Regions from separate parts of the Streptomyces sp. NPDC101118 genome, predicted to be linked through region 3. Evidence: riboswitches for the same ligand, from Rfam matches in the RefSeq annotation. Region 3 holds a riboswitch; each other region holds the start of a gene.
What was found. A riboswitch is a leader RNA that binds a small molecule or an ion and turns the genes downstream of it on or off. The one in region 3 is predicted to bind cobalamin.

Region 1: linked by a shared signal. The riboswitch ahead of ACIQUQ_RS10370 (CbtB-domain containing protein) and the one ahead of ACIQUQ_RS01775 (energy-coupling factor ABC transporter permease) in region 3 are both predicted to bind cobalamin.
Region 2: linked by a shared signal. The riboswitch ahead of ACIQUQ_RS08670 (cobalamin biosynthesis protein) and the one ahead of ACIQUQ_RS01775 (energy-coupling factor ABC transporter permease) in region 3 are both predicted to bind cobalamin.

What each region holds. Positions count from the first base shown of each region.
Region 1 is NZ_JBIVZG010000004.1:331,620-335,415, reverse strand. Features, by position in the region: gene ACIQUQ_RS10385 (helix-turn-helix domain-containing protein) at 1-318, shown strand, start outside; gene ACIQUQ_RS10380 (hypothetical protein) at 344-520, opposite strand; gene ACIQUQ_RS10375 (CbtA family protein) at 708-1,493, opposite strand; gene ACIQUQ_RS10370 (CbtB-domain containing protein) at 1,515-1,733, opposite strand; cobalamin riboswitch at 1,768-1,911, opposite strand; gene ACIQUQ_RS10365 (histidine phosphatase family protein) at 1,916-2,341, shown strand; gene ACIQUQ_RS10360 (HAMP domain-containing protein) at 2,348-3,796, opposite strand, start outside.
Region 2 is NZ_JBIVZG010000003.1:613,279-617,074, reverse strand. Features, by position in the region: gene ACIQUQ_RS08680 (anion permease) at 301-1,557, shown strand; gene ACIQUQ_RS08675 (hypothetical protein) at 1,577-1,798, shown strand; cobalamin riboswitch at 1,928-2,073, shown strand; gene ACIQUQ_RS08670 (cobalamin biosynthesis protein) at 2,109-3,077, shown strand; gene ACIQUQ_RS08665 (cobyric acid synthase) at 3,074-3,796, shown strand, end outside.
Region 3 is NZ_JBIVZG010000001.1:400,248-404,043, reverse strand. Features, by position in the region: gene ACIQUQ_RS01785 (L-serine ammonia-lyase) at 1-661, shown strand, start outside; gene ACIQUQ_RS01780 (hypothetical protein) at 828-1,367, shown strand; cobalamin riboswitch at 1,470-1,668, shown strand; gene ACIQUQ_RS01775 (energy-coupling factor ABC transporter permease) at 1,698-2,411, shown strand; gene ACIQUQ_RS01770 (energy-coupling factor ABC transporter substrate-binding protein) at 2,408-2,866, shown strand; gene cbiQ (cobalt ECF transporter T component CbiQ) at 2,870-3,619, shown strand; gene ACIQUQ_RS01760 (energy-coupling factor ABC transporter ATP-binding protein) at 3,619-3,796, shown strand, end outside.

The sequences.
Region 1 (3,796 bases), on a different contig from region 3:
CGCAGCGCGGGCAGCGTCCTGGTGCCGCTGACGCAGTACCCGGGCCGGGTGCAGGTGTTCAAACAGGTGCTGGCGCCCCGCGAGCCGAAGCTGGTGAAGCACGACGGCTACGAGTGGCTGTACGTCCTGGCGGGGGAGCTGCGGCTGGTCCTCGGCGGCGCCGAGTTCACGCTGCGGCCCGGCGAGGTGGCGGAGTTCGACACGGGGGAGCCGCACTGGTTCGGCCCGGCCGGGCCGGAGCCGGTGGAGATCCTGCACCTGTTCGGGCCGCGGGGCGACCAGGCCGTCGTACGCACCGCACCGGACGCGGCGAGCTGACCCGGCCCGGCCCGGAGGCCACCGCCTAGGTGCTGACCATGAACCCGAGGACCACCGCGTGCGCGCCGAGGACCAGCGCGGCGAGGTGCAGCCCGGCGTGGCCGTAGTCGTGGAAGACCAGCTGGCGTACGAGTCCGCCCAGCGCGGCCAGGGTGGTGATGATCGCTATCTGCGGGACCAGCAGCACGTGCAGGAAGGGCACGAGCCCCAGCAATAACGCGTTCAGCCAGAACGGCGCGGAGCCCGTCCAGCCGTACCAGTACCAGACCCGCTGTCGCGTGACAGGTTCGTTCACGGCGCCGCCCCCCGGATAACTCGCCCTTGTGACAGGGCCGTTGTACCCGAAGGGGCAGCGTGTGAAGTAGTCCTGAGAAGGCAGAAACAGCTCCTCAGGCGGCAGTTGCGGCGGAATTGCCGGCGGTGTTCCCCGCCGGCGCGGCCGGCGCGGGCTCCAGCACCCGCTCCGCGAGGATGCCGAAGGCCACGCCGAAGGCGGCCCACAGCGTGGCCTGGATCGCCAGGGAGGCGAGCCTGAACTGCCAGATCAGGGTGGCCGGGAAGTCCGCCGGCACCTCGTTCACGGCGGGCAGGAACGCGTACGCCAGGGTGATCACGGCGACGAAGAACACGCCCGCGGCGACGGAGGCGTTCCAGTTGCCGAGCCTGGGCGCCAGCCGGCGTCCCAGGATCACCGCACCCGCCGACAGCAGCACGCTCAGCGCGATCATCAGCAGGTAGAGCACGGTGCGCTTCCCGGCGGTGTCGGGGTCGCCGACGGCCGGGGGGTTGGCGGGGTACTTGAAGAACGGCACGAGCGTCACGGCCACGAAGGCCCCGGCCGTCACCAGTGCGGCCGTCGCCCGCGCCCCGAACCGCCCGATGCGGCCCAGGACGAAGCAGAAGACAAGCGCCGCGATGCCGCCCAGCGCGACGCCGTAGAGCACGACGCCGGTGGCCAGACCGGCCGTGGACTGCAGGGCGCGGCTGACGACCTCCTCGGCGTGCTCGTGGGCGTGGCCGGCGGCCGCCGCGTGGGCGCCCGCCTCCTCGATGGCGATGGCCGCGTCGACCTTCGACTCACCGAGGAAGTACGAGACCAGCATCGCGAGCACGCCCGCGACCAGCCCCGCCAGCATTCCGCGGACCAGCAGGGCCCGTACGGAGACAGAGTTCACGATCGGTTCCTCGCCGTTGGATCAGTGGCAGGGGAAGCCGAGGAGGTGGCGGCCGTCGTGCAGCCACTCGTGGATGGTCTCGCCCTGCATGACGGAGGTGGCGCCCTGCTCGGCACCGACGAAGTAGAGCAGGACCAGCATCACGACGCCGAAGAACACGGCCCAAGGAGCCAGCGTCTTCAGGGAGATGGGGGCGATGGGGGCGACTTCGGTCGTCGCGGGCACGGCGGTCTGAGCCATGGCAGTACCTCCAGAGGGAACACGCGTCCCGGTCAGTGGTGCACTCAACGACGGCTACGGGTCTGACTCACCCCGCCCGTGGGAGGGGATTCACAGTGGCGCGACCGTGCCGGATTCTCACCGGTGCTTCCGTCATACCGTCGTCATGTCGTCCGAGACCGTACCGCGTTTATGCTCCGCTTATGAACCCCCCATCGGTACGAGTTCGCCTGGTCACCCCGCTCCTGGACGGCGACGCGGGGCGGGGGCGGTTCGGCGCCGGAGGCCCGTTCGGCCTTCGTACGGGGGTCTGGGCCGGCCGCACGCTGGACGAGGTGGCCGCCGAGGACCCGGCCGCCGTGCACCGCTGGCTCACCGACCCTGCGTACGCGCCCCCCGGCGGCGAATCGGTCGAGGAGCTGGTCGCCCGTGCCGGGGACTGGCTGGCCGGACTTGCTCCGGGCCCGCACCGCGTGGAGGCCGAGCAGGCCTTCGTCCGCGCGGCCGTCGTGCACGCCCTGGGCCTGCCGCCGGCGGTCTTCTGGCGGCTGGACGCCCGCCCCGGCACGACGACGGAACTCAGCGGCCGCGCGGGCCGCTGGAACCTCAGGCTCGGCTCGGCGGTGTAGGGCCCCTCAGTCCACCGCCAGCCAGGTCCGCACGGCGGCCAGCAGCCGCTCCGGGTCGACCGGCTTGGTGACGTAGTCGGTGGCCCCGGCGGCCAGGGCCTCGGTCCGGTCGTCCGGCATGGCCTTGGCCGTGACCACCACGACCGGCACCGTGGCGAACTCGGGCATCGCGCGGATGGCGCGGGTGGCGGCGTACCCGTCGAGCCCGGCCATCATCAGGTCCATCACGACGAGTTCCACCTCCCGGTGGGCGATCAGCAGCTCGATGCCGGCCTCGCCGTTGCCCGAGCTGAGCACCTCCATCCCGGCACCGCGCAGGATCTCGGTGAGCGCGAAGACGTTGCGGGGGTCGTCGTCGATGACCAGCACGGTGCGTCCCGCCAGGGTCGCCGTGCCGGTCTCCTCGCCCAGCTCCTCGGCCGCCGTCCCGGACTCGTCGGGAGCCCGCTCCGCGGCGTCCCGGCCGATGCGCACCGGCAGGTACAGGGCGAACCTGCTGCCCTCGCCCTCGGTGCTCCGCACGGTGATCACGCCGCCGAGCAGCACCGCCACCTCGCGGCTGATGGTGAGGCCCAGGCCGGTGCCGCCGTAGTGCCGGGCGATGGTGCCGTCGCCCTGCTGGAAGGCGCCGAAGACGGAGTCGAGCCGGTCCTGGGGGATGCCGATCCCGGTGTCGGTGACCGTGAACGCGAGCAGGGGGCCCGCGCCGCGCAGCTCCGTCGGGACCAGGTCGGGGTCCGGGACCTCGACGCCGAGTTCGACGCCGCCGGTCTCGGTGAACTTGAGGGCGTTGGAGACCAGGTTGCGCAGCACCTGGCGGACCCGGGACTCGTCCGTGACCAGTTCGTCGGCGACGTCGGTCGCGGCCGAGACGCGGAAGTCGAGGCCGCGTTCGTCGGCCACCGGGCGGAAGGTGGCGTCCACGTAGTCGAGCAGGCGGCGCAGCGAGACCGGCTCGGGGTGCACGTCCATCTTGCCGGCCTCGACCTTCGACAGGTCCAGGATGTCGTTGATCAGCTGGAGCAGGTCGGAGCCGGCGGAGTGGATCACCGTGGCGTAGTCGACCTGCTTCTCCGTGAGGTTGCCGTCGGGGTTCTGGGCGAGCAACTGGGCCAGGATCAGCAGGCTGTTGAGCGGGGTGCGCAGTTCGTGGCTCATGTTGGCCAGGAACTCCGACTTGTACATCGAGGTGCGGGACAGCTGCTGGGCGCGTTCCTCCAGCTCCTGGCGGGCCTGCTCGATCTCCAGGTTCTTGCGCTCGATGTCGCGGTTGCGGTCGGCCAGCAGGGCCGCCTTCTCCTTCAGTTCGGCGTTGCTGCGCTGGAGTTCGCCCTGCCGGACCTGGAGTTCCTGGGACCGGGCGCGCAGTTCGACGGTGAGGCGCTGGGAGCGGTCGAGGAGCTCGTCGGTGCGCGCGTTGGCGATCAGGGAGCCGACGTTGACCGCGGCCAGCTC
Region 2 (3,796 bases), on a different contig from region 3:
GTTCCGGTCACTGGCCGGAGCCGTCCGGTTACGGGTGGTCGGAGGGGTGTCGGGGGCCGCGTGATCTGCGTCTCCCGCGCGCCTCGCGACGGCCCGCCGATGGTTCCGTTTCCATCACGGGAGGGGGCTGTTCACCTCGCCCTGACGTGCATATTTCCGGACATCACCCGGACAATCGGCACAAAATGTCCCGTGGGGCGCCGATCCGGTACACCACTCCGCCCGCCCCAGTTCATCTTCCGTTCACTCAGGTTGCCTACGTTCAACGAAGCCACTGACCTCAAACAGAAGCCTGGGTAAATGGAGCACATAACGCTTCTCCTCGGGATCGTGATCGTTACCGCTCTCGTCTTCGACTTCACGAACGGTTTCCACGACACCGCCAACGCGATGGCCACCACCATCTCGACTGGCGCTCTCAAGCCCAAGACGGCGGTGGCCATGTCCGCCGTGCTCAACCTCGTCGGCGCGTTCATGTCCGTGGAGGTCGCCAAGACGATCTCCAAGGGCCTGGTCAACGAGGAGGGCATCCAGCCTGAAGTGATCTTCGCCGCCCTGGTCGGCGCGATCCTCTGGAACCTGCTGACCTGGCTGGTCGGACTGCCGTCCAGCTCCTCCCACGCCCTGATGGGTGGTCTGATCGGTGCCGCGGTCGCCTCCGCGGGCATCGGCGCCGTCAACGGCGGCGTCGTCGTCACCAAGGTCCTCATCCCCGCCGTCGCCGCCCCGATCGTGGCCGGCGTGGCCGCGATGCTGGCCACCAAGGTCACGTACAAGCTGGGCAACAAGGTCGGCGAGAAGACCTCCGCCAAGGGCTACCGCGCCGGGCAGATCGCCTCCGCGGGCCTGGTCTCCCTGGCGCACGGCACCAACGACGCGCAGAAGACGATGGGCATCATCACCCTGGCCCTGATCGCCGGCGGCGCCATCGCGCCCGACGCGAACCCGCCGGTCTGGGTCATCGTCTCCGCCGGTATGGCCATCGCCCTCGGCACCTACCTCGGCGGCTGGCGCATCATCCGCACCATGGGCAAGGGCCTGACCGACCTCCAGCCGCAGCAGGGCTTCGCCGCCCAGACCTCGGCCGCGAGCGTCATCCTGGCCTCCTCCAACCTGGGCTTCTCCCTCTCCACCACCCACTCGTGCTCCGGCGCGGTCATGGGTGCCGGCCTCGGCCGCAAGGGCGGCGTGGTCCGCTGGTCCACCGCCACCCGCATGTTCGTCGCGTGGGGCCTGACCCTGCCGGCCGCCGCGCTGGTCAGCGCCGGCGCCGAGCTGGTCACCCGCCAGGGCGACTGGGGCGTCGCCGCCGTCGCGGTCTTCCTCGTCGGCTCCTGCCTCGCCATCTGGCTGATCTCGCGCCGCCAGGTCGTCGACCACAACAACGTCAACGACGTGGACGCCGAGGAGCCCGGTGTGGTCACCACCGCCATCGCGGCCGTGACCCCGCCGCCGGCCGGCACCACCGCCGCCGTCGCGGACGAGGACCTCAAGGCCACCATCCCGGCCCCCTCCCAGCACCCCGAGTCCCCGGCGGCCCCGGCCGCCGCGGTCTGACCACAGAGGATCAAGCGGTATGGACATCGACTGGGCAGCCCTCGGCTCCGTCTTCGGCGTGAGCCTGTCGGCCACCGTGCTCCTGGTGACGCTCTTCACCCTCGGCATCGTCGGCCTCTCGAAGCACGAGGCGGCCACCGAGCGGGGCGGCAGCGCCACCCTGGCCCGCACGGGCGCGTACGCCTCCTTCGCGCTCTGCGCGGCGGCCGTGGCGTACGGCATCTACCTGATCGTCAGCTGACCTGACGGCCCGAACTCCCCCGCGGGACACCCGCGGGGGAGTTCTTTTGCGTGTCCCGCCGCGTTGTCCCCGTCGTGGCCCGCACTCCCCCGGGCGTTCCCTTAAGGGCAGGTCAACGGCAAGTTGACGGGCTGTCGCGGTGCGTGGTGGACTGCCCGAGCCATCACGGCGGCAGGAGAGGAAGTCCGGTGCGAATCCGGCGCGGTCCCGCCACTGTCACCGGGGAGCACACCAGCCCCGGGAGCCAGGAACTCTCACCGCCGGTTTACGTCGAACCAGGGCGCGGACCCTGAGTGAGGACATACCTGCCATGCGTGCCGACCGCGTGTTCGCGTACGGCGCGGCGGCGGGCCTGATCGGCGACCGGATCCTCGGTGATCCGCGCCGCGGGCACCCCGTCGCCGCCTTCGGACGCGCCGCCGCCGCCGTGGAACGCGCCCTCTGGCGCGACCACCGGGGCCGCGGCGCACTCCACACACTCCTCTGCGCCGGTGGTGCGGCGGCCCTGGGCGCGCTCGGCGCCCGCGCCGTGCGCTCCAGGCCCGCCCCGCTCCGTATCGCGCTGACCGCCACCGCCACCTGGGCCGTGGTCGGCGGCACCTCGCTGGCCCGTGAGGCGCGGGCCATCGGCGGGGCGCTCGCCGCCGGCGATGCCGACGTGGCCCGCGAACGCCTGCCCCACCTGTGCGGGCGCGACCCGCACTCCCTGGACGAGCAGCAGATCGCGCGGGCGGTCGTGGAGTCGGTCGCCGAGAACACCTCGGACGCCGTGGTCGGGGCCCTGGTCTGGGGCGCGGTCGCGGGCGTCCCGGGACTGGCCGCATTCCGCGCCGTGAACACGCTGGACGCCATGGTGGGCCACAAGTCGCCCCGTTACCTCCGCTACGGCTGGGCCTCGGCCCGGCTGGACGACCTCGCGGGCTGGCCGGGAGCGCGGCTCACGGCCGCCGCGGCGGTGCTGGCGGGCCCGGATCGTCGGGGGGCGGTCCGGGCCTGGCAGCAGGACGCGGCCAAGCACCCCAGCCCCAACGCCGGACCGGTCGAGTCCGCCTTCGCGGGGGCGCTCGGCGTACGGATGGGCGGCACCCTCGCGTACGGCGGACGCGTCGAGCACCGGCCGGTGCTCAACGGCGCGGCCGGCCGCCCGGTCGCCGTGCCGGACATCGAACGGGCGGTACGGCTCTCCCGGCGGGTCACGTGGCTGGCGCTGGGCGCCTGCGTGGCCGGCCGGACCCTCGCGGCGCGCATCGCGCGCACCCACAAGGAAGGCAGGGCATGAGCGGCTCCTCGGCACGGCTCGGCGGCGGTCTGCTGGTCGCCGGCACCACCTCGGACGCGGGGAAGAGCGTCGTCACCGCCGGCATCTGCCGCTGGCTCGCCCGGCAGGGCGTGAAGGTCGCGCCCTTCAAGGCGCAGAACATGTCCCTCAACTCCTTCGTCACGCGCGAGGGCGCCGAGATCGGCCGCGCCCAGGCCATGCAGGCCCAGGCGGCCCGGGTGGAGCCGACCGCGCTGATGAACCCGGTGCTCCTCAAGCCCGGCAGCGACCGCTCCAGCCAGGTGGTGCTGCTGGGCCGGCCGGTGGGCGAGATGAGCGCCCGCGGCTACCACGGCGGCCGTCAGGAGCAGTTGCTCGGTGTGGTGACGGACTGCCTGGAGCAGCTGCGGGGCACGTATGACGCCGTGATCTGCGAGGGGGCCGGCAGCCCGGCCGAGATCAACCTGCGGCGCACCGACATCGTGAACATGGGCATCGCCCGGGCGGCCCGGTTCCCGGTGGTCGTGGTCGGCGACATCGACCGGGGCGGGGTGTTCGCGTCCTTCTTCGGCACCACCGCCCTGCTCAGCGCCGAGGACCAGGAGCTGGTGGCCGGCTACCTGGTCAACAAGTTCCGGGGCGACGTCTCGCTGCTGGAGCCCGGCCTGGAGATGCTGCGCGGGCTCACCGGCCGCGCGACGTACGGCGTGCTGCCGTTCCGGCACGGGCTGGGCATCGAC
Region 3 (3,796 bases):
CGGCCTCCGGGTCAAGCGCCGGGCAGCCTCGACGGCACGGCAGCTGCGCACCGAGGGCGACCCGATGATGCACCGCAGCGAGTGGACCACCATCTACGCGATGGCGGTGAACGAGGAGAACGCGGCCGGCGGCCGGGTCGTGACCGCCCCGACGAACGGCGCGGCGGGCGTCCTGCCGGCCGTCCTGCACTACTACATGAACTTCGTGCCGGGCGCGGACGAGGACGGCGTGGTCCGCTTCCTCCTCGCCGCGGGCGCGATCGGCATGCTGTTCAAGGAGAACGCCTCGATCTCCGGCGCCGAGGTCGGCTGCCAGGGCGAGGTCGGCTCGGCCTGCTCGATGGCGGCGGGCGCCCTCGCCGAGGTACTGGGCGGCACCCCGGAGCAGGTGGAGAACGCGGCCGAGATCGGCATGGAGCACAACCTGGGCCTGACCTGCGACCCGGTCGGCGGCCTGGTCCAGATCCCGTGCATCGAGCGCAACGGCATGGCGGCGGTCAAGGCCGTCACGGCGGCCAAGATGGCGATGCGCGGCGACGGCAGCCACAAGGTCTCCCTGGACAAGGTCATCAAGACCATGAAGGAGACCGGCGCCGACATGAAGATCAAGTACAAGGAGACCGCCCGCGGCGGCCTCGCGGTCAACGTCATCGAGTGCTGACCGGCCCGTCGCCACGACGGTAGGACGCCGAGGGGCGGTACCCGGAACTTCCGGGTACCGCCCCTTCTTTTCTGTTTTCTCCCCGGACCGTGCAACCGGGCGGGGGGTGCGGGGTGTCTTCCGTGGTGACACCACTGTCCCCACATCCGGAGAATCGGGGGACGCAATGCCTCACCGTCACTTCAACCGCCGGCGCCTCGTGGCCGTGGCCACGGGTGTCGTCCTCACCGCCGGGATCGGGCTCGCCGTACCGGCTTCCGCGTTCGCGCAGTCCCGCGCGGCCGTTCCCGCCACGACCACCGCGACGCAGACGCCGCTCGTGGTCAACGCCCGCTGGGGCGGGCACTGCACGTACGACCGGCTCGTCATCGACATCAAGGGGTACATCCCGACGACGACGGTGAAGCGGGTCTCCGAGCTGCGCTACGACGGCTCGGGCAAGCTGGTGCCGCTCGCCGGGCGGTACTTCCTGGAGATCAAGCTGACGCCGGCCGCGGCGCACAACGACGCGGGCCAGTCCGTCTACAAGGGCCCTAAGCTGCAGAAGATCTATCTTCCGAAGCTCAAGGGCATCGCCCTGACCGGCGACTACGAGGGTGTCGTCACCTTCGGCGCCGCGTTCAACACCTATCCGTACTACAGCACGTTCAAGCTCCACAACCCGGAGCGCTTCGTGCTGGACGTCAAGCACTGGAACGTCTGCTGAGCGTTCCGGCACGGTCGGAGTGAGGGGCCGGGCGCGCACGCGTCCGGCCCCTCACGTGTCCGGCGGACCGGAGGCCGGGTTGTGAGTGATCCACACGGGCGATTAGGGTCATTGGGCCTTGGTGTACGGGAAACCGGTGTGAAACCGGTGCGGCCCTCGCCACTGTGATCGGGAAGTCCGGCTCCACTCCGCGAGGAAGCCACTGGGCTGCCGCGGCTGACCGACCGCGCAGCCCGGGAAGGCGGAGCCCGGGCATCAGCACCCGTGAGCCAGGAGACCGGCCAGGGCGCGTTGTCCATCCACGAGGTGCTGGAGAGGTCTCCCCCACTCATGCATATAGCCGAGGGGTTTCTGCCCCCGTTGCACGCGGCCGCCTGGGGCGCCGCGTCCGCTCCCTTCGTCGTCCACGGGGTCCGCGCGCTGACCCGCGAGGTGAAGGCGAACCCCGAGAGCACACTGCTGCTCGGCGCGTCCGGAGCATTCACTTTCGTCCTGTCCGCCCTGAAGATCCCTTCGGTGACGGGCAGTTGTTCCCACCCCACGGGCACCGGGCTCGGCGCCATCCTGTTCCGGCCGCCGGTGATGGCCGTACTGGGCACGATCACGCTGCTGTTCCAGGCCCTGCTGCTGGCCCACGGGGGCCTGACCACCCTGGGCGCCAACGTCTTCTCGATGGCGATCGCGGGCCCCTGGGCCGGGTACGGGACGTACCTGCTGCTGCGCAGGACCGGGGTCCCGCTGATGGTGTCCGTGTTCTTCGGCGCCTTCGTCGCGGACCTGAGCACGTACTGCGTCACGAGCGTCCAGCTCGCCCTGGCGTTCCCCGACCCGGCCACCGGAGTCGCGGGCGCGCTCGCCAAGTTCGGCGGCATCTTCGCCCTCACCCAGATCCCGCTCGCCATCAGCGAGGGGCTGCTGACGGTGCTCGTGATGCGGCTGCTGTCGCAGTCGAGCAAGGCGGACCTGCTGCGCCTCGGGGTGCTCAAGGGCTCCGGTGCGGGGTCCGGCACGCAGTCCGGTGCGGCCGCGGAGGTCGCGCGATGAGCCGCAACGCGAAGATCAACTCCCTGCTGCTGCTCCTGGTCGCGGCGCTGGCGGTGCTGCCGCTCGCGCTGGGGCTGGGCGAGGGCAAGGAGGAGCCGTTCGCCGGCGCGGACGCACAGGCCGAGGCGGCGATCACCGAGCTGGAGCCGGACTACGAGCCCTGGTTCTCGCCGCTGTACGAACCGCCGTCGGGCGAGATCGAGTCGGCGCTGTTCGCCCTCCAGGCGGCACTGGGCGCGGGCGTGCTCGCGTACTACTTCGGGCTGCGGCGGGGCCGGCGCCAGGGCGAACTGAAGAGCGCCCTGCGGGCCGCGGGGATGCCCCGCGAGGGCGGTGCGGGCGAATCGGCGGAGGCCTCCGGCCCGGCCGGTTCGAGCGGCTCGGCCGGTCCCGCCGGCTCATCCGGTCCCGCCGGCTCGTCCGGTCCCGCCGGCTCATCCGGTTCGGACGCGTAGCCGGTGCTGCCCATCGACGCGGCGGCGCACGCGAGCCGCTGGCGCCGCCGCCACCCCCTGGAGAAGGCCGTGCTGGGGCTCGGGCTGACCGTCTCGGCGGTCTGCCTGCCGCCCTGGCCCGGCGGCCCGGTCGTCGCGGCGGCTTCCCTCGCGGTGCTGCTCGGTCCGGCCGGGGTGGCGCCGCGCCGGCTGTGGCGGGCGTTCCGGATCCCGCTGGGGTTCTGTTTCACCGGCGCGGCCCCGCTGCTCCTCCAGGTGGGCGGCGACGCCGGCTGGGTGTCCCTGGCGCCGCACGGCCCGGTGGCCGCCACCGAGCTGCTGCTGCGCACCTCGGCGGCGTCGCTGGGGGTGCTGCTGTTCGCCTTCACCACCCCGGTCTCGGACGTGCTGCCGCGGCTGGTGCGGGCCGGCGTGCCCGCGCCGGTCGTGGACGTGGCGATGGTGATGTACCGGATCAGCTTCCTGCTGCTCGACTCGGTGGCCCGGATCCGGCAGGCCCAGGCCGCCCGGCTGGGGGCCACCGGTCGGGCGGCGGCCTGGCGTTCGCTGGCCGGGCTGGCGGCGACCTCGTTCGTCCGGGCCTTCGACCGGGCGGCCCGGCTCCAGTCCGGCCTGGCCGGGCGGGGCTACGACGGGACGCTGCGGGTGCTGGTGCCGGAGGCGGCCGTGTCGTGGCGCTTCCTGGGGGCCACGGGTGTACTGCTGGGCGCGGTCGTCGCGCTCACCTTGGGAGTGGAGGGGCTGTGGCTGTGATGCCGGTCGTGGAGCTGGTGGCGGCGGGGTACGCGTACGAGGACGGGCCCGCGGTGCTGGCGGACGTCGGCTTCGGGATCCCGGCCGGCCGCGCGCTGGTGCTGCTGGGCCGCAACGGCGCGGGGAAGACCACGCTGCTGCGGCTGCTGAGCGGGGGGCTGCGGCCGGGCTCGGGGG